DNA from 4 places in the Micromonospora sp. NPDC005194 genome. Region 2 is predicted to be linked to each of the others. Evidence: riboswitches for the same ligand, from Rfam matches in the RefSeq annotation. Region 2 holds a riboswitch; each other region holds the start of a gene.
What was found. Region 2 has a riboswitch for cyclic di-AMP ahead of ABZU53_RS23020 (C39 family peptidase). Riboswitches for the same ligand answer to the same signal wherever they lie in the genome.
Positions count from the first base shown of each region.

Region 1: linked by a shared signal. The riboswitch ahead of ABZU53_RS16935 (hypothetical protein) and the one ahead of ABZU53_RS23020 (C39 family peptidase) in region 2 are both predicted to bind cyclic di-AMP.
Region 3: linked by a shared signal. The riboswitch ahead of ABZU53_RS06120 (hypothetical protein) and the one ahead of ABZU53_RS23020 (C39 family peptidase) in region 2 are both predicted to bind cyclic di-AMP.
Region 4: linked by a shared signal. The riboswitch ahead of ABZU53_RS01700 (NlpC/P60 family protein) and the one ahead of ABZU53_RS23020 (C39 family peptidase) in region 2 are both predicted to bind cyclic di-AMP.

Region 1 covers NZ_JBEXIA010000017.1:70,761-77,945, forward strand. The annotation lists gene ABZU53_RS16910 (hypothetical protein) at 1-657, opposite strand, end outside; gene ABZU53_RS16915 (copper ion binding protein) at 672-881, opposite strand; gene ABZU53_RS16920 (metal-sensitive transcriptional regulator) at 1,031-1,327, shown strand; gene ABZU53_RS16925 (heavy metal translocating P-type ATPase) at 1,333-3,294, opposite strand; gene ABZU53_RS16930 (YibE/F family protein) at 3,757-5,121, shown strand; cyclic di-AMP (ydaO/yuaA leader) riboswitch at 5,288-5,418, shown strand; gene ABZU53_RS16935 (hypothetical protein) at 5,423-6,442, shown strand; gene ABZU53_RS16940 (carbonic anhydrase) at 6,531-7,185, opposite strand, start outside.
Region 2 covers NZ_JBEXIA010000029.1:74,265-81,449, forward strand. The annotation lists gene ABZU53_RS23010 (CDP-glycerol glycerophosphotransferase family protein) at 1-1,341, shown strand, start outside; gene ABZU53_RS23015 (alpha/beta hydrolase) at 1,346-2,092, opposite strand; gene ABZU53_RS23020 (C39 family peptidase) at 2,218-3,060, opposite strand; cyclic di-AMP (ydaO/yuaA leader) riboswitch at 3,293-3,433, opposite strand; gene ABZU53_RS23025 (hypothetical protein) at 3,719-4,489, opposite strand; gene ABZU53_RS23030 (hypothetical protein) at 4,708-5,220, opposite strand; gene ABZU53_RS23035 (acyltransferase) at 5,313-6,506, opposite strand; gene ABZU53_RS23040 (glycosyltransferase) at 6,754-7,185, shown strand, end outside.
Region 3 covers NZ_JBEXIA010000005.1:121,316-128,500, reverse strand. The annotation lists gene ABZU53_RS06130 (AAA family ATPase) at 1-844, shown strand, start outside; gene ABZU53_RS06125 (cation diffusion facilitator family transporter) at 951-1,868, shown strand; cyclic di-AMP (ydaO/yuaA leader) riboswitch at 2,010-2,141, shown strand; gene ABZU53_RS06120 (hypothetical protein) at 2,195-3,214, shown strand; gene ABZU53_RS06115 (hypothetical protein) at 3,337-3,897, shown strand; gene ABZU53_RS06110 (SRPBCC family protein) at 4,015-4,467, opposite strand; gene ABZU53_RS06105 (PfkB family carbohydrate kinase) at 4,639-5,616, shown strand; gene ABZU53_RS06100 (5'/3'-nucleotidase SurE) at 5,613-6,440, shown strand; gene ABZU53_RS06095 (STAS domain-containing protein) at 6,451-6,813, opposite strand.
Region 4 covers NZ_JBEXIA010000002.1:18,687-25,871, forward strand. The annotation lists tRNA gene ABZU53_RS01680 (tRNA-Gly) at 1-56, opposite strand, end outside; gene ABZU53_RS01685 (zinc metalloprotease) at 259-1,242, shown strand; gene ABZU53_RS01690 (pyridoxamine 5'-phosphate oxidase family protein) at 1,321-1,878, opposite strand; gene dcd (dCTP deaminase) at 1,978-2,556, shown strand; gene ABZU53_RS01700 (NlpC/P60 family protein) at 2,620-3,660, opposite strand; cyclic di-AMP (ydaO/yuaA leader) riboswitch at 3,674-3,810, opposite strand; gene ABZU53_RS01705 (N-acetylmuramoyl-L-alanine amidase) at 4,045-6,021, shown strand; gene ABZU53_RS01710 (NlpC/P60 family protein) at 6,084-7,097, opposite strand.

The sequences.
Region 1 (7,185 bases), on a different contig from region 2:
CAGGTAGGGCTCCAGGTCGGTGACCGGTCGCCCGTCGCGGCTGACGCTCAGGGTGAGTGACGAGGTGCGGCCGGGCTGCGGCACGCCGGCCAGGGTGACGGTGTAGCCGTCGACCGTGGTGCTGGTGGCCGGGGCGGGCAGCGGCCGTTCGGTCAGCTCACCGGGGACGGTCACGTCCACCCCGAGGGTCAGCGCCTCGCCCCCGGTCGGCGTGAAGTCGGCGAACGCCCGCCACTGCCCCGGGCCGTCCAGCGGGGTGTCGACCCGCCAGGTGCCGTCCGGGGCGAGGTCGGGGTGCACGTGGCGGAAGCCGGACAGGTCCCGCCGGGCGACGATCAGGTGCATCCGCTTGTCGTGTGCCACGTCGTACCCGGTCACCGGGCGGCCGTCCGGCCCGCCGATCCGGAAGGCGAACTCACCGGCCGGAGCGGCGACCGGAACGAGCGTGTAGCCACGGTCGGAGACGAGCAGACCGCCGGGAGTCTGGTCGGTCACCTCGTCGTGCGCGGTGGGGCCCGAGCTGTGGGCGACGCCGCCGTCGGGCCGACTCTCGGCGACCGGGGCGGCCGGGTCGACCACCCGGCCGATCCCGTACGCCGCGCCGAAGACCGCCGCGAGACCGAGGGCGAACCCGCCCATTCTGGTCACCGTGTTCATCCCGGGCTTTCCGCTCACGCCTCGACGAGGTCGTAACCGGCCTCGTCGACCGCTGCCCGGACGGACTCCGCGTCCACGGGTTGCTCGCTGGTGACGGCGACCCGGCCGGTGGCGAGATCCACCTGCACGTCGCGCACCCCGGCGATGGCGCCCACCTCGGCGCTGACCGCGCTGACGCAGTGCCCGCAGGTCATGCCCCGCACCTGGAACGTCGTGTCGACCATCGAATCTCTCCCTTCGTCGTCTGCCAGCCTATACCCCCCAGGGGTAAGGCCGAGGCAGACTCGTGACCGGTCATGTACCGGTACCCGGTGGGGGTATCGGACACGAGGGACGTTACCATACCCCCCAGGGGTACGCTATCCTCGTCGCCATGACCGCACCCACGCCGATCCGCGGCTACACCGCCAGCAAGGACCAGCTGCTCGCGCGGCTCCGCCGCGTCGAGGGGCAGGTCCGGGGCATCGAGAAGATGGTCGACGACGACCGTTACTGCATCGACGTCCTCACCCAGATCTCCGCGATCCAGGCCGCGCTCGACAAGGTGGCCCTGGGCCTGCTCGACGGGCACGCCCGGCACTGCATGCACGAGGGGGCGGCCGAGGGCCGGGCCGACGAGATGGCCACCGAGATGATGGCGGCCGTCGGCCGACTCATGAAGCGCGGCTGAGCCGGTCAGTCGGGCTCCGCGTCGAGGCGTACCCGGCGGAGCAACTGGGCGTTGAGCGCCACCACGATGGTGGACGCCGACATCAGCACCGCCGCCACCGCCGGGCTCAACGCCACCCCGGCCCAGGCGAGCACCCCGGCCGCCAGGGGCAACGCCACCACGTTGTAGCCGGCGGCCCAGGCCAGGTTCTGCCGCATCTTGCGGTACGACGCCCGGGAGAGCCGGACCACGGCACCGACACCGCGCGGGTCGGACGACGCCAGCACCACCCCGGCGGACTCGATCGCCACGTCGGTCCCCGCCCCGATCGCGATGCCGACGTCGGAGCGGGCCAGCGCCGGCGCGTCGTTCACCCCGTCGCCGACCATCGCCACGGTCAGCCCTCGCCGCTGGAGCTCCGCGACCCGGCTGTCCTTCTCGGCCGGCAGCACCTCGGCGAAGACCTCGTCCACCCCCGACCGGAAGCCGAGATCGGCTGCCACCGACTCGGCCACCGACCGCGCGTCGCCGGTGATCATGGCGATGGTGCGGACGCCTTCGGCACGGAGCTCGGCGATGGCCTGCCGGGCCTCCGGACGCACCTCGTCGGTGAGCGCGAACGCCCCGAGCACGGTGCCCGGCAGCCGCACCAGGTACAGCACCACGGCCCCGCGCGCCGACCATCGGCCGGTCGCCGCCTTCAGGTCGTCCGGGAGCGCTCGGCCCAGATCCCGCAGCAACGCCGGGCCGCCCACCGCGTACTCCGTACCGTCGACGGTGGCCCGCACGCCGCGGCCCGGCAGCGACCGGAAGCCGGTGGCACGCGCTGGGCCGGCGGACCCGGCCGCCGTCACGATCGCCCGAGCCAGCGGATGCTCGCTGTCGGACTCGACGCCGGCGGCGATCCGCAGCGCTTCCTCCCGCTCCAGCCCCTGGGTCGTCACCAGGTCGCTCACCGCGTGCTCACCCCGGGTCAGCGTGCCGGTCTTGTCGAAGAGCACCGCGTCGACGGTCCGCATGCGCTCCAGCGCCAACCGGTCCTTGACCAGGATCCCGCGCCGCGCCGCCAGGGCGGTGGAGAGCGCCACGACCAGCGGGATGGCCAGGCCGAGCGCGTGCGGGCAGGCGATCACCAGGACGGTGACCGTACGGACCACCGCCTGGTCGGGCTCACCGAGCGCGGTCCAGACCGCCAGCGTCACCACGGCTGTGCCGGCGGCCACGTAGAACAGCGCGGCGGCGAACCGGTCGGCCAGCAGTTGGGCCTGCCCACCCGAGCGCTGCGCCTGCGCGACCATGCGCTGAATGCCGGCGAGCGCGGTCTCGTCACCCAGCGCCTCGACCCGGACCCGGATCGCCGAGTCGGTGGCGACCGTGCCGGCCACCACCCGCTCGCCCGTCGACCGGGCCACCGGCCGCGATTCACCGGTGATCATCGACTCGTCCAGTTCGGCGTCGCCATCGACGATCCGGCCGTCCGCCGGCACTCGACCCCCGGGCCGGACAAGCACCACGTCGCCCACCCGCAACGCGCCGACCGGCACCGGCTCGGCCTGCCCGTCCGCCGCCACGCGCTCGGCCTCGTCGGGCAGCAACGCGGCCAACGCCGCCAGCGCCCCCCGGGCCTGCCCGATGGCCTTCATCTCCTGCCAGTGCCCGAGCAGCATGATGGTGACCAGCGCGGCCAACTCCCACCAGAAGTCCAGGTCGAAGGCGCCCAGGCTGGTGGCCAACGACGCCGAGTACGCCACCGTGATCGCCATCGCGACCAGCAGCATCATTCCCGGCGCCCGGTCCCGGATCTCGCGCACCGCACCGACCAGGAACGGCCAGCCACCCCAGAGGAAAATCACCGATCCGAGCACCGGCCCGACCCAGGAGCGGCCCGGAACGTCCCACCGGAGCCCGAGCCCGTCCACCACCAGGTGGCTGGTCAGCACCACCGGCAGGGTGAGCACCAGGCAGACCCAGAACCGGCGGCGGAACATCGCCGGGTCGTGGCCGGCGTGCTTGTCGTGGCCAGCGTGCTTGTCCTGGCCGGCGTGCCTCTCCGGGCCGGCGTGCTGATCGTGGCCGGCCGGCGTCGCGTGCTGGCTCTGGTCGGCGGCCTGCTCAGGGGCGGGCTCGGACGCGGGCATGACTCCAACATGCCGCTCCGGGCGACGCCGCGCGGGCGGTTCGACCATCCGACACTCCGCCACGACCTGCGACACCCGGTCCGGCTGGCTAGCATTTCCGGCGATGGCCTACCGGACCCCACCGCCCAGTCGGGCACCGGCGCCGCCACGGCGCGGCGCCTCCGCCGACCGGCCGGTCCGACGGCTCACCCTGTGTGATCACCGGGTCGCCAGCCGGCAATCCGATGCGCCCGGCACCGCGTTCGACCGGCGGAGGTGAACCGACCGGCCCGTCGGCACGTACCCCGCACCGGATCGTTGGGAGTTCTCGCATTGGGTTCCGACCACAGCCGTACCGCTCCGCCCGTCCCACCCCGGGTCCGGCGGATCCTCGTCGCGACGGTGGTGCCACTCTTCGTGGCCACCGTCGTCGCCGCCGTGGTGCTCTGGCCACGGGACGGGGCGCCGCAGACCGGCGGCGGCACGGACGCGCCGCGCCACCACGGCACGGTCACCCGGGTGGTGACCGAACCCTGCCCACCGTCGGCCAACCCGGCGGGCACGCCGGCCATCGGGCCGTGCGGGACCGTGGACGTACGGATCGAGGACGGGCCGAGCGCCGGCCAGCAGGTGCAGACGCCCGTCCCCGCCGGGCCCGGCGCTCCGCGGATCGAGGTCGGCGACGACGTCGTCCTGGTCGAGCTGACCGACCCGACCGATCCCGCCACCAGCAGCTGGAACATCGCCGAGCATCAGCGCGGAAAGCCGCTGGTATGGCTCGCGGTGGTCTTCGCCGCCGCGATCGTCGCGTTCGGCCGGTGGCGGGGCCTGGCCGCGCTGGCAGGGCTGGCCGCCAGCTTCGCCATCCTGCTCACCTTCGTGTTGCCGGGCATCAGCGCCGGCCGGTCACCGCTGCTGGTGGCGGTGGTCGGCGCAGCCCTGATCATGTTCGTGGTGCTCTACCTGACACACGGGGTGACCGCGCAGACCTCGGTCGCGGTGCTCGGCACCCTGGGCAGCCTGGTGCTCACCGGCGTGCTCGCGACCATCGCCACCGCCGCCACCCACCTGACCGGCTTCGGCAGCGAGGACGCCACCACGCTGTCGATGTTCCAGGCCGATGTCGATCTGCGTGGCCTGCTGCTCGCCGGGATCATCATCGGCTCACTCGGGGTGCTCGACGACGTGACCGTCACCCAGGCCGCCACCGTCACCGAGCTGGCGAACGCCAACCCCGGCCTGAGCCGGCTGCAGCTCTACCGGGCGGCCACCCGGGTCGGCCGGGCGCACATCGCCTCCACGGTCAACACCATCGTCCTGGCGTACGCGGGCGCCTCACTTCCGCTGCTGCTTCTGCTCACCGCCGACACCCGCCCCCTCGGGCAGATCCTGACCAGCGAGTTCCTCGCCCAGGAGATCGTCCGCAGCGCGGTCGCCACGCTCGGCCTGATCGCCGCCGTACCCCTCACCACCGGGCTCGCCGCCGTGGTGACCGCGGCCGGGTCGACGCCGGCGCAGGACGCGGCCGCCGACGTCCTGACGCCGCGCCCCCGTCCGGACCGGACGGAGGCGTTGGCCGCCCTCAGCTCCCCGCCAGCGGGTCGGTCCGACGGGCCCGACCCGGAGCGGAGCGCACCCCCATCCACCGCCACCACCGGGTGGCCAGAGCCGAACAGGAGCACGGATACGGCATGGTGACACTCCTCAGCGTGACCGGATCGGGCCTACGCCCTGAGAACCGCGTCACTGGTCACTCAACGCCATGGCGAAATGACGCTTTTAGTCGGCATCAGGACGTAGCTCAGGCGGTGGACTCTCGGGTAACCTCGCTGCCGGTCACCGACGAAGGCGCGCAGCGGCGCCTGCGGTGCCACCGCCCAATCGCCAACCGGCGAGCCGGGGACCCAGGTACGTGGGGTGAATCCGCGACAGCGGTAGGGGCCACTTCCGCCCCGAACCCGTCAGCTAACCCGGTCGGCGGTCGACGGAAGGGAACATTGTGACGGCACCCCTACGCCGCTGGTTGACACCCGTGGTGGCCGTGCTCGCTGCGCTGACCGTGTTCGCCGGGCCCCTCCCGGCCCACGCCGCCCCGACGACCCCCACACCGTCCGGGCACGAAGAGGAAGACGAACCCAAGCTCCTCAACGACGTCATCGAGCAGACCAACCGGGACTACGTGGCGGCCAAGTCCAAGCTGGACAAGTCCAAGAAGCGGCAGCTTGAGCTGGCGTTGCAGGTCGAGCGGGCGAAGGCCGACCTGGAGGCGCTGGCCCCGCAGGTCGGGCAGATCGCCGCCCAGTCGTACCGGACCGGGCGGATCGGCGCGATCGCGATGCTGCTGGAGAGCGACGCCCCGGACTCGTTCGTCCGACGGGCCGCGGCGCTCGACGAGATGAACATGGTCAACGAGAAGAAGCTCGCCGAGGTCAACACGGTCAAGACCCGCGCCGAGCAGGCCAAGCTGGCCCTCGACGCGGAGGTCCGCGAGCAGCAGAAGCAGACCGCCCTGATGGCGAAGGACAAGCGCGACGCGGACAAGGCGCTCGCGCTGGTCGGCGGTCAGGGTTTCACCGGCGGTCTGGTCGACGCCGTCTCGCCGGTCGCCCGGATCGGCCCGGGTCGCACCGCCGACGGCGACTGGAAGGCCGAGTCATGCAGCGAGGACGACCCCACCACCTCCGGTTGTGTCACGCCGCGCACCCTGCACGCGTACAAGGAGGTCAAGCGGGCCGGGTTCAACCGGTTCGTCGGCTGCCACCGCAACGGTGGCCCGTTCGAGCACCCGAAGGGCCGCGCCTGTGACTGGTCGTTGCAGAAGAGCGGCTTCAGCCCGTGGCACAACAACGACACCCGCATGTACGGCAACAACGTCGCCGCGTTCCTCATCCGCAACGCCGACCGCCTCGGCATCTACTACGTGATCTGGAACCGGCAGATCTGGTTCCCGGCGACCGGCTGGAAGTCGTACAGCGGACCGTCGAACCACACCGACCACGTGCACATGTCGCTGCTCTGACCCGGTGCCAAGAAGTCGAGGGCCGTCCCGCATCAGGCGGGGCGGCCCTCGTCGCGTCAGGCGGCGGAAGTTGCCGGGGCGGTCCGCGTCAGGCGGCGGCGGAAGCTGCCGGGTCGTCCGAGGCGCCGGGCGCGTCGAACGTCGCGGCACCCGCCGGTGCGGGGGTAACCGCGCGCACCACACCGGCGGCGAGCCGGTACGACATGCCCACCACCGCACACCGCCCCTGTGCCACCTCGTCGGCCAGCACGGGCGACTGCCCGAGCAGCGTCTCGACGGTCTGCGCGATGTGGATGTCGACGATGCCGTCGACGTCGTCCACGCCCTCGGCGGTGGCACGTCGCAGGCTGGGCAGCACCGCGTCGACCACCGCGGGCAGGTGTCCCGGCGGCGCGACGCCGGTGGCGGCCGCCTCACGGGCGGCCTGCACCGCACCGCACGAGTCGTGGCCGAGGACCACCACCAGTGGAGTGCCGAGCACCGTCACCGCGTACTCCACGCTGCCCAGCACCTCCGGGCCCGCGGTGTGTCCGGCCGTACGGACCACGAAGAGGTCGCCCAGCCCCCGGTCGAAGATGATCTCAGCCGCCAGGCGGGAGTCGGAGCAGCCCACGATCACCGCGAACGGGTGCTGCCCGTCGGCCACGGCGGCCCGGTGCCCGGCGTCCTGGTTGGGGTGGCGCGGCGCCCCGCTGACGAAGCGCCGGTTGCCCGCGGCCAGCTCGGCGTACGCTCGGGCCGGC
Region 2 (7,185 bases):
CGGGCGGCCAACCTGCCGGTACGGGCCTGGACCCCGCTGATCGCCGACCGGCTCGGCGTCGCCCTGTTGGGGCTGCTCGCGGCAGTGGCCCTCGCCGCCGCGCTGACCCTGCCCGCCGCCGTGGCGCTCGTCGTCAGCCTGCTGGTGGGCGCCGGCGCCGGGGCGGTCGCGCTGGACCTGGCCCGGCGGCGGTTCCGGCCCACCGGCGGCGGTGGGCCGGTGGCCCGCGCGCTGCGCCGGCACCAGCCGGAGTTCCTGCTCTACTTCTCCGCGCCGCCCGGCTCGGAATACCAGGTCACCATGTGGCTGCCGTACCTGGAGCGGATCGGCAGGCCGTTCCTGGTCCTGGTGCGCGAGCCGGAGTTCCTGGCGCCCATCGCCGCGGCCACCGACGCGCCGGTGGTCTACTGCCCCACCCTGCGGGCGATCGACGAGGCGCTGGTGCCGAGCCTGCGGGTGGCGTTCTACGTCAACCACGGGGCGAAGAACAGCCACTGCGTCCGGTTCACCCAGCTCACCCACATCCAGCTGCACCACGGCGACAGCGACAAGGCGCCGAGCGCCAACCCGGTCTCGGGGATCTTCGACCGGATCTTCGTGGCCGGTCCGGCGGCGATCGACCGGTACGCCCGTGCCGGGGTGCGGATCCCGGCGGACAAGTTCGTGGTGGTGGGCCGCCCGCAGGTCGAGTCGATCGACGTACGCCGGGAGCCGGCGCGCGGCCTCGCGAGCCCGACGGTGCTCTACACCCCGACCTGGACCGGGCACCACGCCGACGCCGACTACTGCTCGCTGCCGGTGGCCGAGGAGCTGCTGCGACGGCTGCTGGAGCGCGGTGCCACGGTGATCCTGCGGGCCCACCCGTACACGGCGCAGAACCCGGCGTCGGCACGCCAGTTGGGCCGGCTGACGGAGCTGCTGGCCGCCGACCGAGCCCGCAGCGGCCGTCAGCACGTCTTCGGCGCGGCGGCCCGCGAGCTGAGCCTGACCGAGTGCGTCAACCGCTCGGACGCGCTGGTCTCCGACGTGTCCGGCGTGATCTCGGACTACCTCTACTCCGGCAAGCCGTACGCCGTGACCGACATGGGCGACGAGGGCGACCGGTTCACCGACCGTTTCCCGTTGGCCGGGTCGGGTTACGTGCTGCGGCGCGACATGTCGAATGTGGACGCCGTGCTCACCGCGCTGCTGGACACCGACCCGCTGGCCGAGGAGCGCTGGGCCACCCGCCGCCGCTACCTGGGTGACTTCCCCGCCGAGTCGTACGCCGAGGCTTTCCTGACGGCCGCGCGCCGCGAGCTGGCGCCGGCGGAGAACCTGGCCACGTCAGCACCGGTCTAGCAGCTCAGCGGTAGGCGTCCAGCAGCGCCAGCACGGCGGCCGGGTCCTCCAGGTGCGCGTTGTGGCCGAGACCGGGCAGCGTGGCGACCGGCACGCCGTACTCCTTGAGCTGCGCGTCGGTGACCATCGGGTCGTGCTCGCCGCGTGCCAGCACCACCGGCACGTCGGTCGCCGCCAGCAGCGCGGTCAGGTCGGGCTGGCCGACGGCGAACGCGCTCGTGTCCATCGCGAGCCGCCACCGGCCGTCGACCTGGCGCAGGCCGGCGTCCACCATCGGATGGTCCGGAGAGACCAGACCGGTGAGGCCGGCGACCCGCAGGTAGCGGCGGGCGGCCTCGGTGCGGCTGGCGAACCAACCGAGCGGGCGGGCGGCGAGCTCCGCGGCCCGGGCCAGCTCGGCGGGTGACCAGACCGCCTTGATGCCCAACCCGACCACCGCGTCCACCGGCAGGCCGGCGGCGCGGGCCGCCAGCGCCAGGCCGACCACCCCACCCAGCGAGTGGCCGAGCACCACGATGCGGTCGTCGAAGGCCAGGCCCTGTGCGATCCGCTGGGCCAGACCCTCGAAGGAGTACGACGACAGCGGGGCCGACCAGCCGTGGCCGGCGAGATCCGGCGCCAACCACCGCCCTGGCCAGTGCTGCTCCAGCAGTGGCGCCCAGGGCAGCCACACGTCGCCCGTCGCTCCCATGCCGTGCAGCAGCAGCAGGACCGGCCCGCGACCGGCGTGACCAACCGATTCGTCCACCACGGCCGCAGTCTCCCACGGTTCGTGGCCCGGTACGAGAGCCGTCATCGGCATCGACGCGAGACGCCGCGGGCGCCGGCCCCTCGTGGGGGACGGCGCCCGCGGCGTCGTGGGCGTCAGCGCCTGGGTCAGGCGGAGTAGCCCCGGGTGGCGATCCAGTTGGCCAGGTCGATCGTGGTGATCCAGTACGCCGGGTCGGCCGCGTTCGCCGAGTCGGCGATCCGCACGGTCCGGCCGTTGTCCTTGTAGCCCACGACGGCGATGTAGTGCCCACCGCCGTAGGAGTGCCAGCCGCCATTGGTGTCGGTGGCGTCGCCGACGACGTTGGCCACCACGCCCCGGCCGTCGGTGATGGCCTTGACGACGTCGGCCTGGAGGCGGTCCATCTGCGCCGGGCTGGGCGTGCCCGCGAACATCCGGGTCTGGTACGGGGAACCCTTCACCTCGGCGTTGAGCACCCGGGTGGTGTCCTCGGCCGAGTTGGTGCCCATCTCGGTGGTGCCCAGCTCGGCGCCGAGCTCCTCCTGCGTACGGTCGATGCCGGTGGCGCTGAGGGCGTTGCGGGTGGCCGCCGGGCCGCAGTTGTAGTACGTGTTCTGCGCCTCGTAGTCGTAGTCGAGCACCTTGGTCGCGGGCGGCTTCGGCGGCGTCGGCTTACGGGTGAGGTCCGGGTTGCTCGTGGCCTTCGCGGCGGGCGACGCGGCGCTGGTGGCCGGGGCCGCAGTGCTCGGCGCGGCCGAGGGGGACGCGACGCGCGCCTGGTCGCGAGACGCGATGGTGTCGCTGCGCATCTCGGCGACTGTGGTCGCGGTGTGCTCGCTGGCCGGGGCGCCGTCGGCGCCCGCAAGCAGGGCGCCGGTCGTGGTGGCGATCGCGAGGGCCGCGGCGGAGGCGGCGACGATCTGGTACGGGCGCTCGGTCGCGAGGCGACGGAGCTGACGCTGCAGGGTGTGCTTCACGGGGTCCTCCACGGTTCGGGGGGTGAGCGGCACACCGGGCTCGGCCGGTATCCGGGCAGGCGCCAGCGCGCGAACCGTGGTCCGCGGATGGTGAACCGCTCAGGGGAACGCCCGGCGCGGCCGGGCGGGAAAGGCGGCGACCCGGGGGGTCAGCTCACCGTCACAAGGCGGATGAGCGGGGGCGCCGCGACGCCGTGGAGGCGGGGGAACAACCGAGGGGTGGAAAGGTGCTGCACGAGGATGGAACTCCTTCCGTCACCGCCTACCGGGTTAGCTGACGGATTCGGGCGGGAAGATCGCCCTACCGCGGGCCGTGGCTCGCGGATTCACCCCGGACTTACTGTGGGTCCCCGGTTCGTAGATCACGATTGAGCGGGTCGGCACGGCGTCGCCTCCTGCGATCGGTTACCGCACCGGACAGCACGACAGTACTGGCCGGTGCGGACCCTGCCAAGCCACGCCCACCTGCGTAAACATCGTTTGGCGCACCAATTTCTGCGCGTATTGCCGCTGACGTGACTCGATGGGACAACCGGTTCCGGAGGCGCCGACGGGCGACAACCGGACAGGCTGCCGGCAACGCCGCCACAATCGCGCGAACATTGGCCGCCGATGGTGCCGGTCGCCCGATTTCCATCGTCCGTGACGGGCCTCACATAACAGATCGGGCTCAACCGACCCGGGCCGGACGCCAGCGTGTCACGACCGCCGAACGCGACGCCCGGGTCGTCGTACGGCGCGACGGCAGCGGGTTCGGCCACAACCGGACCGCCGCCGCGTACGCCTCCTCGGCGAGCGTGCGTGCCGACTCGGCGGCCAGCTCCGCGTCCCGCCAGGCCGACCGCTCCCGCTCGTCGGCGGCCCGGTGGTCGGCCAGCCTCGCGTCACGGATCGCCCGGGTGAGCAGCACCTCCTGCTCGACCGGGTGCCGGCGGGGATCCCAGCCGCGCCGGTGCCCGAACACGTCACCGAGCTGAGTCATGGTCAACTCGCCGCGCCAGTGCGCCGCCATCGCGGCACGGTGCAGGTAGCGCTCCCGGGCCGCGTACTCGGCCGGGGTGTGCGGGGTACGTGGGGTCGGCAGCGCCCCGGCGGTGGCGACCCGACGGGCTGCGGTGTCCGCCTCGTCGTACCGGGACCAGGCGGCCTGCGCCTCTTCCTGAGTGATCAGCCAGTCAGCGCGTCGTCGCCGGGCCGTCTGCGCCGCGCGGGCCGCGGCCACGGCCACCTCTTCGGCGTAGCGGCGCAGGTCGGCGAGTTCGGCGGCGGCCACCTCCTGGGCGGTGGGCGGCGGCGGCATCGGCTCGGAGGCGGTCGAGTCCGGCTCCGGGCGGGCGACCAGCACGGCGAGAACGGTCAGCGCCAGCAGGAACAGGGCCGACCAGATGGCGGCGGCCTGGGGCACCTCGGTCAGGAACTGGTAGAAGACGACGGTCTCCATGGTCGGCACCTCGGGAGAATGCGCGTTGCGACGGGGAAGCCGCACGAGGGTCGGTGACCCGCGGGTCGGCTGGTACGGACTGGTGTGTCGACAGGTGCGGTGGCGGGACGCTCGATCGGGGCCTCGGCGCTGCGGCGGGGCGGCTCAGCAGCCGGTGCGGTGGTCAGTGGCCGGCGCGGAGGTCAGTGGCCCGGTGCGGGTCAGGAGCCGGTGCGCGGTCAGCGACCCGCAGTGATTCGGTGCTCCGGTGGGGCCCGGGGAGCGCGGGCGGCCGGATTGTTGGCGCGGGGTGACCGCTCGGAGACCGCCCGCGCCGGCGTCACACCGGTCGACGTGGCGACCAGGGTGCGCGAAGTGCCGTGCAGCGCGGGCTGCGGGTCGGCGGACCACGCCGCGGCGGACTCGTCAACGGCGGCGGACTCGTCAACGGCGGCGCTGTCGCGGGCTGCCCGCTCCTGGGCGGCGCTGTCGCGGGTGGCGCTGTCGCGGGCGGCGGTCTGGTCGTCGTCGACGATGGACGTCGCGGGCCCGGTGCTGGTCACGGCGGCGGGTCGGTCGGGCGACGCGGGCGGCTCGACGGCGGACGTCGCCGCGGCGGCTGGCGTTGGCGACCCCGGAAGGGCCGTGGTCGCGCCGAGCGCGAGGGCGGCGATGACGGCGAGGCTGGTCAGCACCCGTGTCGCCCAGCGCGCCACCCACCACAGGGGACAGGTGAGCGCGACCGGAAGCACGTCCCCACGCTACCGCCGACGGCGGCCGTGCGCATCGACGCCGGGCGTGTCGGCTCACGCCGCGCCGACCGCGTCCGGCCTGGGCGAATGGGTCAGCGCGAGTCGGCGTACGTCGATTGTTCGTCGGTCCGGCCGGCGCCGGGGGCCCGGTCGTCGGTGTCGCCGGTGCGCTGTGGAGGGACGGCCGACGGCCGCTTCGGACGGCGCGGCGCGAGCCGGCGCATCATCGGGGTCTCGACGTAGCGGTGCAGCAGCCCGGCGAGCACCAGATTCACCAGCAGGAACCCGAGCACCACCGCAGGGCCGCGCCAGCCCCGGAAGCCGGTCCCCCAGTCGCCGCTGAGCCGCAGCACGCTCGTCATGACCAGCACGTGCACCAGGTAGAAGGCGAAGGAGACCTCGCCGAGCCAGACCAGCGGGCGGGAGCGCCACGGCGAGCGCCGCCCCCGCACGTCCGCGTCGGCGGCAGCGGTGATCACCAGCAGGTACGCGATGGCGAGCAGCGTGGTCCACCACTGGGCGGGGATCCACTGCGCGGCGGTCACCCAAGTGACCACGAAGATCGCGGTGGCCGCCGTCAGCCGCGGCCCGCGCCAGAGGCCGCGCAGCATCAGTTCCGCCGCCACCGCGCCCAGCCAGAACTCCAGCGACCGCACCGGCGGGAAGACCTGGGTGAACCACCAGCGGCTGACCTCGGGCACCAGGTGCTGCGCCGGCCAGAGCGCGAGGATCAGCAGCGGCAGCGCGATGATCAGCGTCCAGAGCACCGACGGCCGGGCGCGGCGCAGCAGGGGCAGCGCCAGCGGCAGGCACAGGTAGAAGAAGAACTCGCAGGACAGCGACCAACTCACCGTGTTGATGCTGTAGAACCAGCCCGGCCGGGGGTCCCAGGCCTGCAACAGCAGCACGTTCTCCAGGGCGGCCGCCGGCAGGACGGGGTCGGCGAACCACCAGGCGACCAGCAGCGCGGCCGCCCACAGCACCAGGTGGTTCGGATAGATCTTCGCGACCCGCCGCCGCCAGAAGGCTGCCCGGGAGTCGCCCGGGCGGGCCGACCAGACCAGCACGAAGCCGCTGAGTATGAAGAAGAACTGCACCCCGGACAGGCCGAGGGTGAACAGCGCGTCGACCACCGCCTTGTAGTCCGGCTCGGCGATGATCCGCATCGTCCCGGCGTGAAAGCCGAAGACGAGCAACGCGGCGATCCACCGCAACCCGGTCAGTGAGGGCAGCCGGGCCACAGCGGGCGCGGGCGGCGCGGCCGGCGCGTCGGTGGTGCTCGTCATGCCGGGGTCCCGACGCTTCGCAGGGTCACCAGCACGTACGTCTCCTCCTCGGCGCGCGGCGTCGGACGGCGCGACGGCGACGCCCGCGACGGCCCGACAGGACCGCACCGAGGCACCCTACCGGGTCACTCCCGGGTGAACCGGGCCGCCGTTGTTAACCTTCCGCTTCGCGGGTGTTCAGGGATTCCACCTTCCTTCGCCACGTGCGGTTCCGGGGCTGGCCACCCGCGTCGTCAAAGGTGGCGACGTGGTCAATGAGCCGACGCACGCGCCGCTGCTGAGCATCGTCGTGCCCGTCTACGGCGTCGAGGCGTACCTGTACCAGTGCCTCGAGTCGATCCGGGCGGACATCCCAGCGGGTGAGTCGGACGCGGTCGAGCTGATCGCCGTCGACGACGCCTCCCCGGACGGCTGCGGTGCGATGCTGCGGTCCTACGTCGCCGGCCGCGACGGCGTGCGCGTCGTACACCTGAGCAAGAACGTGGGTCTGGGCCTGGCCCGCAACGCGGGCCTCGACGTGGCCACCGGCCGGTACGTCTGGTTCGTCGACAGCGACGACTGGCTGCCGCCGGGCACGATCGGCGCGGTGCTGGACCGGCTGCGCGAGCACCAGCCCGACGTGCTGATGCTGGACCACCTGCGGGTGCACGAGGACGGCCGGCGGGAGGTCGACGCGAGC
Region 3 (7,185 bases), on a different contig from region 2:
CGCGTACCAGAATCTGGACACCGCGGGCCTGACCATCGCGGACGTGGCGTTATTGGACGAGTTGGACGCGCTGCTCGGCAAGCCCATGCAGCCGGCGCGGGCCCGCCGTGACCCGTTCCAACTCGCCGGCGGCGTGCGCGAGCTGAGCACCGCCAGCGACCGGCAGCGGGCCGCCCGCGCGGCGGCCCGGGAGCGTCCGGAGGACTACCGGGAGTACGCGCATGTGGTGGTGGACGAGGCGCAGGACGTCTCGCCGATGCAGTGGCGGATGGTCGGGCGGCGCGGCCGCCTGGCCTCCTGGACCGTCGTGGGCGACCCGGCGCAGACCGCGTGGATCGGTGATCCCCAGGAGCTGACCCACGCCCGGGACCAGGCGCTGGGCCGTCGCAAGCGGCACGATTTCACGCTCACCACCAACTACCGCAACTCGGCGGAGATCTTCGCGGTGGCGGCGGCGGAGATCCGCCGGCTCTACCCCGACCTGCCGCTGCCGACCGCCGTACGCTCCACCGGTATCGACCCCGTCGAGCTGGTGGTGCCGCCGGCCGGGTTGGAGACCGCGGTCGTGGAGGCGGCCACCGGCCTGCTGGCCGAGGTGGACGGCACGGTCGGGGTGATCACGCCGGTCACCCGCCGCGACGAGGTCGCCGGTTGGCTCGGCTCACTCGGCGCGGCGCGGCTGCAGGTGGTGACCAGCCTGGAGGCGAAGGGCATGGAGTACGACGGGGTGGTGCTGGTCGCCCCGAGCGAGATCCGGGCCGATCCGGGCTCCGGCGTACGAACGCTCTACGTGGCGCTCTCCCGGGCCACCCAGCGGCTCACCACCATCGACCCGACCGGCTGACCTGCGGGTTGCCGTGTCGAAGGGTGGGCCGGTCCGTACACTTGCATACATAGCGATGTGAGCATACATTTGACCGGGTCCCGGGTGGCGACGGAGGGTGGATTTCGTGGGAGCAGGTCATGACCACCACCACGGGTCGGTCACCAACGCCGCCCACCAGCACCGGGGCCGACTCTGGACCGCGTTCGGGCTGCTCGCGACGCTGATGGTGGTCGAGGGTGTGGCCGCCTTCCACACCGGCTCGCTCGCCCTGCTCTCCGACGCCGGGCACATGTTCACCGACGTGCTGGGCATCGGGATGGCGCTCGCCGCGATCACCGCCACCCGGCGGGCCACCGGCGACCCGCAGCGCACCTTCGGGCTCTACCGCCTCGAGGTGCTCGCCGCCCTGGCCAACGCCGTCCTGCTCTCCGGCGTGGCGGTCTACGTGGTGATCGAGGCGATCGGCCGGTTCGGCGACCCGCACGAGGTGCTGACCGGCCCGATGCTCGCGGTGGCCGTCCTCGGCCTGCTCGCGAACGTGATCGCGTTCGCGCTGCTGCGCGCCGGCGCCCGGGAGAGCATCAACCTCCAGGGCGCCTACCTGGAGGTGCTCGGCGACCTGCTCGGCTCGCTCGGCGTGATCGGCGCGGCGCTGCTCATCGCGGTCACCGAGTGGTGGTGGGCCGACCCGTTGGTAGCGGTCGCCATCGGCGTGTTCATCCTGCCGCGCACCTGGCGGCTGGGGCGCGCGGCCGTCCGCATCCTGGTGCAGGCCGCCCCGGAACACCTCCAGGTCACCGCCGTGCACGACCGACTGGCCGCGGTGCCCGGCGTGGTGGAGGTGCACGACCTGCACGTCTGGACGCTCACCTCGGGCATGGAGGTGGCCTCCGCACACCTGATCATGGCACCCGGCGGGGAGGTCGGCACGGTGCTCACCGCGGCGCGTACCGCCCTGCGGGAGGACTTCCGCATCGAGCACGCCACGCTGCAGATCGAGCCCGGGTCCGCCACGGGCGCCTGCGGTTCGATCGAGTGGTGAGCACCTATCTGACGAAAAGACCGTTTTGCCGTCATCTTCGGTGGCGGCGCAGACACCTTCCGTCACATCGACTGCACACGTCCCACCTGCCCCGGTAGGCTCGTCCCCGGCCACCACCCGGCGGCGCCCTCCCGGCGCCGGTGGCGGCCGCCGCCTAATCACCCGAGAGGGCGAACCGGGGAACCACGTTCCTGGGGTGCATCCGCGTCAGCGGTAGGGATCTTCCGTCCCGAACCCGTCAGCTAACCCGGTCGGCGGCTGACGGAAGGACATGCGTAGTGGCACCAGCACGACCACCCGCCGCCCGACTCGCGGCACTGATCGTCATGATGGTCACCCTCGGCGTCGCCCTACCGGTGGGCGCCGCCACCGCCGCTCCCCCCGGCGGCCTGCGGGCCGCCGCGGCGCCCGACGGCGACGAGGAGGGCGGCACCCCCGCGCTGCGGGCCCAACTGGAGGCCGCCAGCAAGGGCTACCTGGACGCGAAGCGCGCCCTGGACACCTCCGTCCAGCGCCAGCAGCAACTCGCGGCCAAGCTGAAGACCACCGAGGCCGAGATGACCGTGCGCAACGGCAAGGTCGGCGAGATCGCCGGCGTGGCGTACCGCACCGGCCGGCTCAGCACCGTCTCGGCGTTGCTCAACACCAACACCCCCGAGGGCTTCATGGACCGGGCGGCCGCGCTGGACGTGGTGGCCGCCAACGAGGACCGGGTGCTGCGCGACCTGCACGCCACCCGGGACGAGGCCAACCGCACCCGCACCGCCCTGGACGGCGAGATCCGCGAGCAGCGCAAGCAGGTCGAGGTGATGGCCAAGCGCAAGGAACAGGCCGAACGGGCCCTGGCGGTCGCCACCAGCAAGCCGCGCACCACCGCTGCCGACACCAGTTCCAACCGGGGCACCTCCACCGCCAACGCCCAGCCCGCGCCGCGCAACTCCGACGGCTCCTGGCCCTCCGAGTCGTGCAGCATCAACGACCCCACCCCGGCCAGCGGCTGCATCACCCCCCGCACCCTGCACGCCCTCAACCAGGCGAAGGCCGCCGGCTTCACCCGGTACGTCTCCTGCCACCGCTCGGGCGGCTCCGGCGAACACCCGAAGGGTCGGGCCTGCGACTTCGCCGCCCAGAAGGGCGGCTTCGGCGGGGACGCCACCGGCGGCGACAAGACGTACGGCAACAACCTGGCCGCGTACTTCATCCGCAACTCCGACCGGCTCGCCGTGCTCTACGTGATCTGGTACAGGCAGATCTGGCTGCCCAGCAGCGGGTGGAAGTCGTACAGCGGGGGGAACGGCGACCCCTCCAGCGAACACACCAACCACGTACACCTGTCGGTGTACTGACCCCACCGGTGGCCGGCGCACCGTCGAGCGGGTGCGCCGGCCCCGGGTACGTCAGCGGACGTACCCCGGACGCCGCCGGTGATCGGACGACCCGGCCGGGCCGGGCCGGCAGCATGTCGGGTATGCCGCGAATCCCACCCGCCACCCGCAAGGCGCTGCTCACCCTGCACCTCATCACCTCGCTCGGTTGGCTCGGGGCCGACCTGGTGCTGCTCACCCTCGGCATCGCGGCACAGCGCGGCGCCGACCCGGCCGTGGTCTATCCGGTCGCCGGGCTCGTCGGCACGGTGCTGTTCGCGCCGCTGAGCGTGCTCGTCTGGCTCGTCGGCGTCGCCAGCGCGCTGCTCACCCCCTGGGGCCTGGTGCGCCACCGGTGGGTGCTGGTCAAGCTCGTGATCACCACGGCGATGGTCGGGCTGGTGCTGTTCCTGCTCACCCCGAACCTGCGGCACGCGAGCGCGCTGGGCGCCGCCCTCCCCGCCCGGGATCGCGCCGACCTGGTGATCGCGCCCGCGGTGTCGACCAGCCTCATGATCATCGCGACCGTGCTCTCCACGTACAAGCCCTGGGGCCGCCGACCCGCCCGACCCACCGGCGCACGCCATACCTCCGCCGCCGCGAGCCCGGCACGCAACGCGCCACAAGATCGCGCAACAACACGGAAGTCAACAGTGTTGCGTTAGGGCTCCGGCCGGCCAACCCGTGCTGGATGGCCCGGCGATCATGGAGTTGTGGTGCCTGCCTTGGCGTTGTATGGGCGTTTTGTGGCCCACCACAACTCCATGATCGGCGAGGCACGATCATGACGCGGGGCGGTCGAGGGCCGCACCGAGGCGGGTGGCCAGGGCGAGGTGGGCGGCGCGGGCCTGTTGGAAGGCGTACCGGAACAGGGGCGTCGGCGCGCGCAGGGTGATGTCGACGTCGATCCGGACCAGGCCGTCCGGCTCGGCGCGCAACCGGGTGTGGTTGCGGACGGTGGTGGCCGGCCACTGGCGGGCCACCGTGACGATCTCGTCAGGTTCGCTGATCAGCACGTCCGCCTGGTAGGTGGTGCGGAAGCGCAACGGCCCCACCGCCAGCCTGTCGTTGATCGTGTAGCTGGCTCGGGCGCCCGGACGGGGCGGCACCCGGCGGACCCGGACGATCAGGGGGTGCAGTTCGCCCTGGCGGGTCAGGTCGCTCAACAACGCCGCCGCCTCGGCGAGTGAGCAGCGGGCCTGGACGGTGTAGCTGAAGCTGTCGCTGCTGAGCACACAGTCTCCCGAGGTCGCTGGTCGCACGATCGTCCCGTACGCGGCTCAGGCTGGCAACGCCCGGACGGACACCGTCCGTTGTCCCGGTATTCGCCCAGCATTCCCACTACGGTCGGCTGATGGGAAATCACCGGTTGTGACGGAGGGTGGACACATGTTCGGTGACGACCGGTGAGCGGGCACGTGATGGTCTTCGCGCCCACCCCGCAACTGACGGTGACCGTGGATCAGCCGAACGACCAGCCCGAACTGCACCTGCACCCCGGCGGCCAGGGCGTCTGGCAGGCCCGCATGGTGCTGTCGCTCGGGGTCGACGTGGTGCTCTGCGCCGCGCTCGGTGGCGAGGTCGGTCAGGTGCTGGAGCCGCTGCTGGTCAGCGAGGGGGTGGACCTGAAGGTGGTGATGCGCGACTCCGGCAGCGGCGGGTACGTGCACGACCGGCGGGGCGGGTCCCGACAGGAGGTCGTGGACGTGCCCGGGGACCGACTGAGCCGCCACGAGCTGGACGAGTTGTACAACCTGGCGCTCGGCGAGGGACTTCGCGCCGACGTGAGCGTCCTCAGTGGCCCGAATGCGCCGTGGCTCGTCCCGGCCGACCTGTACCGCCGCTTCGCCGCCGACCTCGGCGCCAACGGCAGCCGGGTGGTGGCTGATCTGTCCGGTGACCACCTGGGCGCCGTACTGGACGGCGGTGTGTTCTTCCTGAAGGTGAGTCACGAGGAGCTGATCCGGGACGGTCGGGCCCGCAGTGGGGACGGCGCCGAGCTGACCCGGGCGATGTACGACCTGCACGCCTCCGGCGCCGAGACGGTGGTGGTGAGCCGAGCCGACCAGCCGGCGCTGGCTCTCATCGACGGGGAGCTCTTCGAGGTGGAGATGCCCCGGCTGGAGGCCGCCGATCCGCGCGGCGCGGGCGACTCGATGACCGCCGGCGTGGCGGCCGTGATCGCCCGTGGTGGCGACATCCGGACGGCCATCCGCACCGGCGCCGCGGCCGGCGCGCTGAACGTGACCCGGCACGGGCTGGGCACCGGACGGTTGGACTCGATCACCGGGCTGGTGGAGCGGGTCCGGCTCGTCCCGGCGGACAGTCGGCAACAGGAGCGGACCACCCCCGACGAGTTGGCCGACCGGGCGGTCGAGCGATGACGCTGCGGGTGCTCGTGACCAACGACGACGGGATCGCCGCGCCGGGCATCCAGGCGTTGGCCCTGGCCGCCGCCCAGCGGGGCCTGGACGTGGTGGTCGCGGCGCCGATGGAGGAGGCCAGCGGCACCAGCGCCGCGATGAGCGCGGTGGAACGGGACGGGCGGGTGGTGGTGCACGACCATCCGCTGCCCGACCTGGCGGGCGTGCCGGCGTACCGGGTCGCCGGCTCGCCCGGTTTCATCACGCTGATCGCGCTGCACGGCGCGTTCGGCCCGCCGCCGTCGGTGGTGCTGTCGGGGATCAACCGGGGTGCCAACGCCGGCCGCGCCGTGCTGCACTCCGGCACGGTGGGCGCCGCCTTCACCGCAGCCTCGAACGGGTGCCGGGCCATGGCCGTCTCACTGGACGTGCTCTCCGCGGGCGAGGCGACGGCCGGCAGCGGCGGGGCAGCGGTGGACGCCGCAGCCCGCGTACGCGACGCCGAACGGCACTGGGTCACCGCCGCGCGGGTCGCCCTGGACCTGCTCCCCCGGCTGACCGCCGCGCCGCCGGAGAGCGTGCTCAACGTCAACGCCCCCGACCTGCCGCACGGACGGCTGCGCGGGGTACGTCGCGGCTCCCTGGCCAGCTTCGGTCAGGTGCAGATGACGGTGGCCGAGTCGGGGCACGGCTTCGTGCGTACCGCGCTGGAGGAGCCCGGCCAGGCCGCGCAGCCCGGCACGGACCTGGCGTTGCTGGCCGCCGGGTACGCGTCGGTGACGGCCATCCGAGCGGTCACCGAGGTGACCGACGTGGACCTGACCGGTCTGGACGAGCAGCCTTGACGGAGGGCGCTCAGGCGCCCGGAAGCACCTCGGGGGTGGCGGCCCCGGCGAAGTAGGGCTCCGGTGCGCCGAAGAGACCGAGCAGACCGGTCACCCAGAGCTGACGGTGCACGAACCGGCTCGGCTCGGTGACCACCAGCTTGACGCCGCTGACCTCGGCGGTCTGGAAACCGGCGACCATGGCGCTGATGCCGACGGAGTCGATGAAGGTGACCAGCCTCATGTTCAGCTCGATGCGGACCGGACGGCTCTTGGCCAGCACCTCCGCAATCGCCTCACGCACCTCGTACGCTGTGTCGACGTCGATCTCGCCCCGGGGGGCGATCTCCACGACACCACCGGACAGGACCGACTTCACGATCGACAGGCTCACGCGAGCACCTCCACCCGCCCGTCCCCCGGGCGTCTCATCAGTACGCGGGCCGCGACCGAGAGTATTCCTCCGACGGCCTCGGTCGCCACCCCTCGGGATGAGCAATTCACGGATCCGGGCGAACAAAGTCGCCCATATCCCCACTTTTCGGTATCTGATCAACCAATACTTTTCGTTATCTGACCACTCCACGATCGGTCGGAACCGACGCGTCGCCGGACCAGGGTAACGGGCGTGACCCGACACGCCCGACAACCAACCCATCCCGTACGCCGGCCCCGCCTGGGACCGGCGTGTCGCGCCACGATCGCCCGAACGCGTCCGGTCCGATCCGGTCGGGCGGTTGCCGACGCCACCTAGCATCAGCCCCGG
Region 4 (7,185 bases), on a different contig from region 2:
TCGAACCCGCACTGTCAGCTTGGGAAGCTGATGTTCTGCCATTGAACTACACCCGCGGGCGGCACCACTGTACCCGAGTCGTCGAACCGGTGCACCCAGCCACCCCCACGCGCCGGCGGGACGCCTTCACCTCGGAAAAAGTTTCGTGACGGCAAGATATGGGCGTTCTCAAATGCGTCGATGGGTTGTAACGTCTCCCACACGTTTCAGCCACGGCGTGACACACCCCCTGTCACGCCGCCAGAAAGAGGTGGGCCCATGGGACTCCGTCCCAACCTGCTGACCCGGCGTGCCGCCGGTGTCGCGTCGACGACCCTCGCGCTGCTGCTCAGCACCGCTGCGGTGGGCGTCGTTCCGGCTGCTTCGGCCTTCTCCGCGGCGCCGGGCGGCGCCTGCGCGGAGCCGGCCGACAGCCACGCCAACGCTCGGGTGAAGCCCGGCGCGGCGGCCACGCACGACCCGAACGAGCTGACCGCGAAGCAGGTCCGCGAACGCGACGCCGACCTCGCGGCGGCGTTGCGCGAGCGTGCCAACTTCCGGGCCGGCGCCGGCGCCACGACGCTGGCCACCGTCACCATCCCGGTGGTGGTGCACGTGATCCAGGAGAACAGCACCCGGGCCGGCGGCAACATCCCGGACTCGATGATCACTTCGCAGATCAGCGTGCTCAACCAGGCCTACGCGGGCGGAACCGGCGGCGCTGCCACCGCCTTCGCCTTCCGGCTCGACAAGATCAACCGGGTGACGAACCCGTCCTGGTACCCGATCGTCAACGGCTCGTCGGCGGAGCGGTCGATGAAGTCGTCGCTGCGGGTGGGCGGCAAGAACACGCTCAACATCTACCTCGGCGAGCTGAGCGGCGGCCTGCTCGGCTGGGCGACCTTCCCGCAGCAGAACCTCAGCACCATGGACGGCGTGGTCGTGCTGAACGAGTCCCTGCCGGGCGGCACCGCCACCAACTACAACCAGGGCGACACCGGCACCCACGAGATCGGTCACTGGCTGAACCTCTACCACACCTTCCAGGGTGGCTGCGGCGGCTCCGGTGACAGCGTCAGCGACACCCCAGCCGAGGCGTCGCCGGCGTACGAGTGCCCGACCGGGCGGAACACCTGCTCGGCGACCGGCCTGGACCCGATCACCAACTTCATGGACTACACCTACGACTCGTGCATGTACCAGTTCACCCCGGGGCAGGCGAGCCGCATGCTGACCGCGTGGAACGCGTACCGCGCGGCGTAGCTCTCCTCGCGCACACCTGGTGCCGGCTCCGTCACGACGGAGCCGGCACCGGCGTTTTTTTGGACAGCAGGGCCGTGGTCAGGCGGCCGTGCACTGGACGTCACGGCTGCGGCGGGTCGGGCGCGTCTGCGGTACGGCGACAGGCGCGGCCGGTGCGGGCGGGGCTTGCGGGTCCAGCCAGACCCGCACGGCCGGGCGGCTCGGGGTGACACCCGGAACGCCGGCGGCGTGCTGCTCGCGACGGGTCAACATCGCCACGTCGACGGTGAACTCGAACAGCCGCCAGTCGACCTGCGGCTCGGCCCGGGCGCTCTGCGCCAGTCGGGCCACCTGGACCGGGTCCGTGACCGGCCAGGCGTGGCCCGCCACGTACGCCTCGTCGTCGCTCTCCTCCGGAGGGAACGAGTGCAGCGCGTAGCGGCCGTCCCGTTCGAGGTCGCGGCGCTTCGGCGAGTCGATGATGAAGCAGAAGAGACCCTCGTCGGTGATGACCGGGGAGACCGGATGGACCCGGGGCCCGCCGTCGGCGCGGACCGTGGCCAGGTAGCCGAAGCCCGGCCCGTACTGCTGCAGGAGAACGCGGATCCCGTCGGCGAGGCGGGGCTCGTCGGCGGCGAATTCGGACCAGGAAGCCATGCCGACATTCTATCGAACAAATGTACGAGCAGCGACCTCGACGCGCTGGTCACCGGCACCGAATCCGGCCGGTCCGGCCAACGCGGCTATGGTGGTCCGATGCTGCTCTCCGACCGTGACCTGGTCTCCGAGATCAAGGCCGGCACGCTGGGCCTGGAACCGTTCGAGCCCACCCTGGTCCAACCGTCCAGCATCGACGTACGACTCGACCGGCTGTTCCGGGTGTTCAACAACCATCTCTACACCCACATCGACCCGGCCATGCAGCAGGACGACCTGACATCGGTGGTCGAGGTGCCCGACGGCGAGCCGTTCGTGCTGCACCCGGGGGAGTTCGTGCTCGCCTCGACGCTGGAGGTGATCTCGCTCGGCGACCAGCTCGCCGGCCGGCTGGAGGGAAAGAGCTCACTGGGCCGCCTCGGCCTGCTCACCCACTCCACCGCCGGGTTCATCGACCCGGGCTTCTCCGGTCACGTCACGCTGGAGCTGTCCAACGTGGCGAACCTCCCGATCACCCTCTGGCCGGGCATGAAGATCGGCCAGCTCTGCATCTTCCGGCTCTCCTCGCCGGCCGAGCACCCGTACGGCTCGGTGGTCTACGGCTCGCGCTACCAGGGGCAGCGGGGGCCGACGCCGAGCCGCTCCTGGCAGAACTGGCGTGCCTGGCCGACGCGATAGATAGCGGACGACGAGGGCCCGCCGCGACGAGATCGCGACGGGCCCTGCTGCGTCCCGCGTTGGTCAGCCGGGACGGCCGTAGCTGTGGATCGGCCCGTCGTCGACCTTCTTCATCTTGATCGGCTGACCGGCCTGGGAGGCGTGCACCACCCAGCCGTTGCCGACGTACATGCCGACGTGGTGGATGTCGCTGTAGTAGAAGACCAGGTCGCCGGGGCGCAGATCGCCCCTGCTGACATTCTTGGTCACCCGGCTCTGCGCGGCGGCGTTGTGCGGCAGCGACACACCGGCCTTCGCCCACGCGGCGAGCATCAGCCCGGAACAGTCGTACGAGTTCGGACCCTCGGCACCCCACACGTACGGCTTGCCGATCTGGGCACAGGCGAACTTGACCGCCGTGCCCGCGCCGCCGCCGGGGTAGCTGGCCGGGCAGGGCGCCGGACGCAGCGGACCGCCGCCACCATTGCCGTACACCTTGAGGCGCAGCTTCTGCAGCCGGTCGATCTCGTCGTTGATCTGCTTCTTCTTCGCCGCCAGCTGCGCTTCGGTCCGGGTCAGCTGGGCCACCATCTCGTCCAGCGGCGCCTTCTGCCGGGCCAGCTCGTCGCGGAGGTCGGCGACCTGACGGACGTCCTCCTGCTGGTTGTGGGCGAACCGGTCGAGCATCTCGAGCTGCCCGACCACCTCGCCGGGCGACCGGCTGCCGAGCATCGTGTTGACGGTCGACAGGTTCTCGCCCATGTACGCGCGCACGGCCAGCGCGCTTACCTTGTTCATCGCGGCGTCGACCTGGCGCTCCAGGGGCGCGATGCGGGCGGCGAGCGCGTCGGCCTGCCTGCGCTTCACGGCCAGGTCCGCGCGAGTGGCGTTGTGCCGTTCGATGACCGGTTCGAGCTTGTTCCAGTCGGCGTCGATCTGGCGCTCGATCTCGGCGACGGACGGATCCGCGTGCGCCGCCGTGGCGCTGCCCGTCAGGACGACGGCTACGCCGACCAGGGCGGCGAGGGCGGTGGTGAAGCGGGACCAGCGTGGACGCGGCACTGTCGACGTCGGGTCGGCCGAGGCCGACCGTTCGGACGACGGCCGCGGGGCATGGAGGGCCACCGGGGTTCCGTACTCCTTCTTCCTGACCGCCTACCGGGTTAGCTGACGGGTTCGGGCGGGAAGTTGGCGCCCTACCGCATTGGCTGCGGATTCACCCCGGGGGAACCTGGGTCCCCGGCTCGCTCGCAAGCGACTCGGCGGTGTCGGTCCGTTACCGCCCGGGATGGGCAGACCTGCTACCGGGCCGACAAATGACCAGAGTAGAGACGGCCGTTACCGATCCGCAACCCGTGCGGCCGTGACACTCCGTACCGATTGGAGGAGGTCACCGAGCGTGCGTGAAGCTTTCTTTCGATGCAGTTTGATGTATGGAAAGGTATTGACGCGGACTCCCGACCGGCGCGAAGGTGACCACACCGTTACCAGTCAAATCTAGGGGGTTCGATGGAACGTCCAACCCTGTCCGCCGGCCGGCGCGCATCGCTCGCGGTCGCCGTGGTCATCGCCACGGCCGCCGTACCGCTGAGCGCCGGCCCCGCCTCCGCCGCACCGGCCGCCGACCGTCAGCAGCAGTACGCCGCCGCGTCGACCGAGTACGGCGTGCCGACCGCCGTGCTGCTCGGGGTCTCCTACCTGGAGTCCCGCTGGGACAGCAACGCCGGCACCCCGAGCACCAGCGGCGGCTACGGACCGATGCACCTGACCGATGCCCGCCACGTGGCCGCCCTACCCGCGCGCGGCCACCACGACGCCGGCACCGAGGATCCGCGCGGCGACGACTCCCGTGCCGTCCTGGCACCCGCGCCGGCCACGGATCCCGCGCCGCCCACGGCTGCGATGCAGACCGTCGACGCCGCCGCCGCGCTGACCGGCGCCGCCCCCGAGGCGCTGCGCAGCGACGCGACGACCAACATCCGGGGCGGGGCGGCGCTGCTGGCCGCGTACCAACGGGAGGTGGGCGCCCCGGTCGGCGCCGGCACCGACCCCGCCACCTGGTACGGCGCGGTGGCCCGCTACGCCGGCGCGGACAGCGCCGACGCCGCGGCGGCCTTCGCCGACGAGGTCTTCACCACCATCGGCGCCGGCGAGACCCGCGTGACCGACGACGGCCAGCGGGTCACGTTGCCGGCCCGCGCGGTCCAACCCCAGCGTTCCTGGCTGGACCGGCTGGGCCTGCGACGACTCGCCCGCCCGGACGGCCTGGAGTGCCCGCGGACCGTCTCCTGTGAGTGGATCCCGGCACCCTACGAGGCGTTCGGCGACGGCGACTACGGCAACCACGATCTCTCCGACCGGCCCGCCCGGCAGAAGATCGAGTACATCGTCATCCACGACACCGAGGCGAGTTGGGCGACCACCCTGAAACTCGTCCAGGACCCGACCTACGTGAGCTGGCACTACTCGCTGCGCTCGGTGGACGGGCACATCGCCCAGCACGTCAAGACCAAGGACGTCGCCTGGCACGCCGGCAACTGGTACGTCAACGCGAAGTCGATCGGGCTGGAACACGAGGGCTTCGCCGCGCAGGGCACCTGGTACACCGAGGCGATGTACCGGACCTCGGCGAAGCTCGTCCGGCACCTCGCGCTGCGGTACGGCATCCCGCTGGACCGCCAGCACATCATCGGCCACGACAACGTGCCCGGCACCGTCGCGTCGACCGTGCGCGGGATGCACTGGGACCCGGGGCCCTACTGGGACTGGACGCACTACTTCGACCTGCTGCACGCACCGCGACTGGACACCGGCACCCCCGCCACCGGGCTGGTCCGGATCGACCCCGACTACGCGACCAACCAACCGGCGTTCACCGGGTGCGTCACCCCTGGAACACCCTGCGCGCCGCGCGGCTCCTCGTCGGTGGTGCTGCACACCGCGCCGTCCACGGACGCGCCGCTGGTCAACGACATCGCGCTCCGCCCGGACGGCACCCCGAACACGATGGACGTGTCGGACCACGGGGCGCGGGCCTCCGCCGGCCAGACGTACGCGCTGGCCGGCCGGCAGGGCGACTGGACGGCCATCTGGTACCTCGGGCAACGGGCCTGGTTCCACAACCCGGCGTCCGCGCCGACCGCCACCTGGACCGTGGGTGTGGTGGCCGTTCCGAAGCCGGGCCGGGCCACCATCCCCGTGTACGGGCGGGCGTACCCGGAGCAGGCGGCCTACTCGGCCGGCGTGCCCTACCAGGCGATCTCACCGCTGCAGTACACGCTGGCCGCCGGTCAGCGCTACGCCGTCGGCGCGGTGCTGGCCGGCGAGTACTACCGGGCCAGCACGTTTGACGGCTCCTCGCCCGGCGACTGGACGGTGATCCGGGGCAAGAACCGGTACGCGCAGATCCAGTTCGGCCACCGCATCATGTACGTCGACCTCGCCGACGTGCAGCTCCTGCCGTCCCCGGTGGGCGCTCCCCGCTGACGAACGACATACGACGAGGGCCCCCGGTCATCCGACCGAGGGCCCTCGTGGCGTCCGCTGGATCAGCCGGGTCGGCGGAACCCGGCGATCGGCATGGTGGTGATGCTCGACACCTGCACCGGTTTGCCGGCACGAGGCGCGTGCACCATCTGGTTGTTACCCAGATAGAGCCCGACATGGCTCAGGCCGGAGAAGAAGAAGACCAGGTCACCGGGGCGGGCGTCGGCGCGCGACACGGCCTTGCCCTCGTTCCACTGGTCACCCGTGTGGTGGGTGAGGGAGATCCCGGCCGACTTGTACGCGTACTGGGTCAGGCCCGAGCAGTCGAACGAGTTCGGGCCGGTGGCGCCCCAGACGTACGGGTCGCCGACCTGCTGGCAGGCGGTCTTGATCGCCTTCTGGGCGGCCACGGCGAGCACACCGTTGATGGTCGGGCAGCCGACGGTCTTGACCGTGGTCTTGGGCATCGACGCCTCAAGCTTCTTGATCTCGGCGTCGATCTGCTTCTTCTTGGCCGCCAGCTCGTTCTGCTGCTTGGTCTGGGTGGCGATCAGCGCGTCGAGCTTCTGCTTCTCGCTGTCGTACTTGGCCCGCACGGCCAGCACGCCCTCGACCTGCTTGCGCTCCTGCGCGGCCAGCCGGTCGAGGAGGGTGAGCTGCTCGGTGAGGGTGTCCGGCTTGGCGCTGATCAGCAGCGCGCCGATCTCCTGCGACGGGCCCGACATGTAGTAGCGGGACGCGAGGTCACCGACCCGGTTGAGCGCCAACTCGCTCTGCAGGGCCAGCGGCTCGATCTTCTTCTGCAGGTCGGTCGACTTCTTCCGGTTGACCTTGAGCTGCGCCCGTACCTTGTTGTACTGCTCGATCGTGGGCTCCAACTGCTCCCACTTCTTGTCGATCTGCGCCTCGATCTCGTCGACCGTGGGCTCGGCCTGCGCCGGCACGGCGAGCATTCCGGCACCGACCGCAGCGGCGGCGACCAGCACAAGCAGACGATGGGCGACCCGGCGTAGACCGCCCGGCCGAGCGGACAGTCCCGGGGCGTGACGATGAGGGGGCATGGTTGCCACCGGCACCGACTCCTTTGCAACCGACCGCCGGGCGCCTCGCGTGAGGGAAGGGCCGAGGCAGACGACCCACAGCGGTCGGTGCCCCACATTAGGG